2 regions of the Sedimenticola thiotaurini genome follow, and region 1 is predicted to be linked to the other one. Evidence: predicted binding sites of a transcription regulator. Region 1 holds the regulator's gene; the other holds the start of a gene.
What was found. The regulator sigma-54, encoded in region 1, starts transcription at its own class of promoters, with help from an activator protein. The targets are predictions, from matches to a motif close to TGGCANGNTNCNTGCTT.
Positions count from the first base shown of each region.

Region 2: the regulator sigma-54 is predicted to act here: its motif matches at 1,594-1,610, upstream of AAY24_RS09335 (pilin).

Region 1 covers NZ_CP011412.1:2,166,923-2,170,067, reverse strand. Annotated here, with positions in the region: gene AAY24_RS09880 (PTS sugar transporter subunit IIA) at 1-249, opposite strand, end outside; gene hpf (ribosome hibernation-promoting factor, HPF/YfiA family) at 269-604, opposite strand; gene AAY24_RS09870 (RNA polymerase factor sigma-54) at 629-2,131, opposite strand; gene lptB (LPS export ABC transporter ATP-binding protein) at 2,241-2,966, opposite strand; gene lptA (lipopolysaccharide transport periplasmic protein LptA) at 2,974-3,145, opposite strand, start outside.
Region 2 covers NZ_CP011412.1:2,052,070-2,055,214, reverse strand. Annotated here, with positions in the region: partial or broken gene AAY24_RS09340 (IS3 family transposase) at 1-542, opposite strand, end outside; gene AAY24_RS09335 (pilin) at 1,002-1,481, opposite strand; gene AAY24_RS09330 (sigma-54-dependent transcriptional regulator) at 1,882-3,145, opposite strand, start outside.

The sequences.
Region 1 (3,145 bases):
CAACTGGACAAAGGCACCGCGGGCTTCCGTGACGCCGGCAACGCGGGCGTGGGGCAAGGCGATGCCATGCCCCAGCCCGGTGCTGCCCAATCGTTCCCGCTCAAGTAGTTTGTCGAATACATTGCCCTGGGTAAGCTCATCTGAAGCAGAGGCCAGCAGTCCGGCTACCTCTTCGAGTACGCGCTTTTTACTGGCCGCCGGGTTGGCGACACTGATGCGTTCGACGCTAATGAAATTTGCGGGAAACATGATTGTGGTGCCTTTTGGGTTAGATTTCGGCGTTGGCAGGGTCAATGCCCTTCATACCTGCACCATTGCGGTGATTAGTGCTTTTCTCCTTGAGTTTTTTGACCTGGCGGTCGATCTTGTCCACCAGGCCATCAATGGCTGCATACATATCCTCCTCTTCACACTCGGCGAAGACATCGGCACCATTCACATGCAGTGTTGCTTCCGCTTTCTGACGCAGTTTCTCAACACTCAGGATGACGTGGATTTTGGCAACATGATCAAAGTGCCGTTCCAGGCGCTCCAATTTTGTATCCACGTAGTTGCGCATGGCTTCGGTGATGTCCACATGATGACCGGTGATGCTGATTTGCATGGTTTGCTCCTTGGTTACGGGCCTCTAGACGAGGCGCTTGCGCTCGTTGGATGGCGGAATCGCCATGGACTCGCGATATTTCGCTACTGTTCGCCGCGCGACCTGAATGCCCTGATCGGCAAGTATACTGGCCAGTTTGTTGTCGCTTAGCGGTTTGTTGGGTTTTTCGGCAGCGATCAGTTTTTTGATCAGTGCGCGTATCGCCGTGGCGGAACACTCTCCCCCTCCGGCGGTACTGACATGGCTGGAGAAGAAATACTTGAACTCCAGCGTACCCCGCGGGGTATGCATGTACTTTTGGGTCGTTACCCTGGAGATGGTCGATTCATGCAGGTCCAGGGCCTCGGCAATGTCCCGCAGCACCAGCGGTTTCATCGCCTCTTCACCGTGCTCGAAGAAGCCGCGCTGCAGCTCGACGATTTTGGTGGCCACCCGCAACAGGGTCTCGTTGCGGCTCATCAGGCTTTTGATAAACCAGCGCGCCTCCTGCAGGTGGTTTTTCAGGCAGGTGTTGTCTTCACTGTTGTCGGCGCGCCGGATCAGCCGGGCGTAGTCCGGGTTGACCCGCAGTTTGGGCGCGGCCTCGGCATTCAGATCCACGTGCCAGGTGCCATCCCGACGGGTCACGAACACATCGGGGATGACATATTGGGCCTCAGTTTCAGCCACCAGGCTGCCGGGCCGCGGAATCAGTGAGCGGATCAGTTGGTTGATCGATTTCAGGGTGTCGTCGTCGATCTTCAGCTTGCGTTTGATCTGGTTGTGGTCCTGCTGGGCCAACAGGTCAAAATGGTCATCCACCAGCCGCAGGGTAAGTTCCATGGCCGGATGGGGTTCGGTGTACTGGCGCAGCTGAATCAGCAGGCATTCGCGCAGATCCCGGGCACCCACACCGGGTGGATCAAACTGCTGGATCCGGTGCAGCACCGCTTCGATCTCATCCAGTTCGATCTCGTCGGCCTCCATGTCGTCGAGAATCTCATTCAGCTCCATCCGCAGGTAGCCGTCTTCATCAATACCGTCGATGATGGCAACCGCTATCTGACGGTCGAGATCGCTGAACGGGGTCAGGTTCAGCTGCCAGGTGAGGTAGTCATAGAGGGTTCGGGCGCTACGGCGCTGGGCCAGGTAGTCACTGTCTCCGGAGTCCCGTGAGGCCATCCCGGAGGAGGGCGGCAGGGTGCTGTCGTAGACATCGTCCCAGCCGCTGTCCACAGGCAGCTCTTCCGGCATGGAACTGGCCTCGCCATTGATCTCTTTCTCGTTATTGAGATCGTTGCTGTTGGCCTTGTCAGCTTTCAGGTTTTCGCCGTTCAGTCCATCGATTACGCTCTGCTGCTCCTGTTGGCGGGCCTCTTCGCGGGCACTGTTATCCTCCTCGGTCTCCAGCATCAGGTTGGAGTCGAGGGCCTCCTGGATCTCCTGTTTGAGATCCAGCGTCGAAAGTTGCAGCAAGCGGATAGCCTGCTGCAATTGCGGCGTCATGGTTAGATGTTGGCCAAGGCGAAGCTGGAGCGTCTGCTTCATGCGAATATCTGAATCTGGTACGTAATTTGTATAGTTTTCACAGTTTCATTCTAGCGTAAAAACTGCACAGGCGCACAAGGGGAAAAAGTGTTAATTGTCATCGGTCAAGCTACAGACTGAACTCTGTTCCCAGGTAGACCGAGCGTACCTCCTGGTTGGCCAGAATCTGTTCCGGCTCACCCTCAGCCAGGACCTGTCCCTCGCTGATAATATAGGCCCGTCCGCAGATTCCGAGGGTCTCCCGCACATTGTGATCGGTAATCAGCACGCCGATACCCCGGGAGGAGAGGGAGCGGATAATATTCTGGATATCCTTGACCGAGATCGGATCGATGCCGGCGAAGGGTTCATCCAGCAGGATGAAGCGGGGTTCCATCGCCAGTGAGCGGGCGATCTCCAGCCGGCGACGTTCGCCCCCGGACAGGCTCATCGCCAGATTGTTCCGCAGATGGGTCAGGTTAAAGTCCACCAGCAGCGCCTCGCAGGCCTCGATCTGTTCCGGACGCCGTAGGTCCTTGCGAGTCTCCAGGATGGCAAAAATATTGTTGAATACCGATAACTTACGGAAAATCGATGGCTCCTGGGCCAGATAGCCGAGGCCGAGCCGGGCCCGGGCATGCATCGGCAGGCCGGTGATGTCGTGACCATCAATGCTGATGGCGCCCTTTTCCGACGGCACCAGCCCGGCGATCATGTAGAAACAGGTGGTCTTGCCGGCACCGTTGGGTCCGAGCAGCCCAACCACCTCGCCAGCGGCTACCTTCAGGGAGACCCCGTTGACCACCGCGCGACGGCGATAGTGTTTTACCAGCTTGTCAGCTACGAGCACACTCATGGGCGGGTTACTTTTTGCCACCGATAGTGACCCGGACCCGTTCCTTGCCCTTGGCGCTGGCACCGGCCTTTACAATGGCCCGGGCGCGGTCGTAGACGATCCGGTCACTCTTGAAGGTGTCCTTGCCCTGGATCAGGATTGCGTCACCGATCATATTGAGGGTCTCGCCGTTGGCCGAG
Region 2 (3,145 bases), 110 kb from region 1:
GCCTTGCTCCGACTCACCGGATAACTCAGCGCATTGAGCGCCTTCTTTATCCGACGGCTGCCATAGGCATGGTCCGCACTCTCAGCGATATCTTTGACCCATTCCAGCATCTCTTGATGCGCGGGATCATCCGGCTTGTTACTCAGACGTTTTCTGTGCTGGTAATAGCCATTACGGGTCACACCCAATACCTGGCATTGCGGGCTGATGGGATAGGCATTCTTATGTTGGGTGATAAACGAGTATTTTACTTCGTTTCTGCTGCAAAGAATGCCGTCGCTTTTTTTTAAGATATCCCTCTCCATCTCAAGGCGTTTCACCTGGGCCTTGAGCTTTCTAATCTCTTCCTGTTCCGGTGTCAGCTTGCCATTGCCGCGAAAGGCCTGGCCATCAACCGACCGATGCTCTTGCACCCAACGACCCAGCATCTGGGCATTGATGCCAAGGTTCTTCGCTGCCTCGGCCTGGCTGTAATTCTGATCAATCACCAGACTGACCGCATCCAGCTTGAATTCTTTTGAGTACTTCTTTCGTGTTGTCATTATTTTTACCTCAGTTAAGTGGATTATGCTTAACTGGGTTGTACAAATCTATTAGACCACCTCAATCCGCCACCCAGAAGAGATGATCGTAGGATGGATCAGTTGAAACTGGTGTGTAAGCTCTTTTCAGTCGATCGAAGAGCCATTAGGTTCGTCAAGAAGATTGTTCTGAGTGTTTGGCAGCTAAAGCTACGGACTTTGCTGGAGGCTTAACTTAAAACCACTAGTGGTAGTTTGCGCTAAGAATAGGGGCGCTGTGTCGCTTAATTTTGAGTGCGGGGAAAAGCCGCCACTGTTGCGGCTATTTGTACAGGGGAGAACGAGAGGGGGTCTCTATCTCTCGCGCGTTGTAAAATAAAAAGCCCCCGACGACGGAGGCTTTAATGGGTTGCCTTACGAAGGCTGGTGAGAAAATGAGTCTTGCTCGTTCTACCTTGCCTTTAGCATTATACTATGCGGTTAGAGAGAACCCTTGCATGAGCCTGGTAGGTATTTAGTGGGCACTGAGCCGCTACCGGTATCACCCGCACACTCAAATCCATAAACCTGGAGGGGGATGTTGGCGGCGGCGGCCGCAACTCCGGGTGCCGTAATCGGTGTCAATACAATGGTCTCACCATCTACGGCGGCATCAATATTTTGGAGTGTTACCGTTATAGCACCATTGGCACTGGTTGAAATTGACGAAACGTATTGGGTTGTCGTGGTTCCTTCCCCACAGCCCCAATCGTCAGCGGCAGGGGCGTTAGCGGCAGTCCCTGTTTGATAGACTTCCGAGATTGTTGTGCGGCATTGACTGGTTGCCAGAATACCTTCTGAGACCTTGGCCTTTATGACATAGTCTTGATAAGCAGGCAGCGCAATGGCCGCCAGAATGCCGATGATCGCAACCACGATCATCAGTTCGATCAATGTAAAACCAGCTTGTGTCTTTTTCATGGGTATCTCCCTTTAAGTGTTAAATATTCTGTGGCAAGTGCCTGTTGGAATATGTCATCCCTTTCATCATGCGGTCCGGCAGTTGCCAGCCCCAGATTACTTGTCTGTTATTAAGCAATGGTCGTGCCAGTTCTTGTAAGCGGTTTACAGTTTATACATAAGTCCTTGAATATTAATGAATGGTACTTGTTCGGCAGGCTGTTCTGTGGTTGCTGGAGCTGGACCGGATTCCGCTATGGACCTTGCTGTGAGTGTCAAAAAGTGACGTAAATTGTCACATTGAAAGAGACAAAAAGTGTCACGGATTGCGCTTATGTGTGGTGATCCTGTGTCCGTGCCGATCTGGCCCGGGGGTTATCGGGCCGTGCAGTCTTGGTTTGTGGTCATCGCTGGCGTTGCGTCACTCCAACCCCAGCTTCTCCAGCTTGTATCGGAGTGCCCGGAAAGAGATGCCCAGTCGTTTCGCGGCGGCCGTCTTGTTCCAGTGGGTCGCCTCCAGCGCGGTGGTGATCATGTTGCGTTCCACCTGTTCCAGGTGCGCCTCCAGCGGCATGTCCGGGTCGACATCGAGTGGCGTGGTTCTTTCTGGTGCCGGGTCGGTGGGAATCTGCAGATCCTCCCGGGTGATGATGCCATTCTCACAGAGGGCGACCGCCCGTTCCAGGATGTTCTCCAGTTCCCGGATATTGCCGGGAAAGCTGTAGCCAAGCAGGGCCTGCAGTGCGTCCCGGTCGATACGGGGCTTGCTGCCGCCGGTGTAGGCAGCGATGCGGCTCAGCATCATGTCGGCCAGCAGGGGGATGTCGTCCCGTCGCTCGCGCAGGGTGGGGATGGGCAGTTCGATGACATTGATCCGGTAGAACAGGTCCTGGCGGAAATGGCCGCTCTCCACTAACGCGGCCAGGTCTTTATGGGTGGCACTGGTGATGCGGACATCCACCGGTATCTCCCGTTGCGCACCGATGGGCCGGATCGACTTCTCCTGGATAGCCCGCAGCAGCTTGACCTGCATATTGAGCGGCAGGTCGGCCACTTCGTCCAGGAACAGGGTGCCGCCATCTGCGGCCTGGAACAGTCCCTGTTTGTCGCTGATAGCGCCGGTAAAGCTGCCCTTCATGTGGCCGAAAAACTCGCTCTCCATCAGCTCCTGGGGGATGGCGCCGCAGTTGACAGCAATAAAGCTGTGGTCGGCACGCGGACTCTGTTGGTGTATCTGCCGGGCGGCCAGCTCCTTGCCGGTACCCGATTCGCCACTGATGAAGACCGGGGCCTGGCTGCGGGCCAGTTTGCGGATCAGGGTACGGATACGTTCGGCGGCGGGTGATTTGCCCAATAGTTCCGGTTTCTGTTTACTGTTTCCCGGTCGGGCGGCACCGGTGTCGTTCCGTTCCAGTTTCAGCGCAGTATTGACCAGCTTGCGCAACATACCCAGATCGACCGGTTTGGAGACAAAGTCGAATGCCCCTGCCTTCAGTGCCTGTACGGCAGAGTCCATGTTGCCGTGTGCCGTGATGACCGCTACCGGCAGTTCCGGATAGTGCTGGTTGATGTTCTCCACCAGTTCGATACCGTTGCCGTCCGGCAGGCGCATATCGGTCAGGCAGAGGTCGAATCGTTCGGATTCCAGCAACTGCCGGGCGCTGTGTAAATCCTCCGCTGTGCGG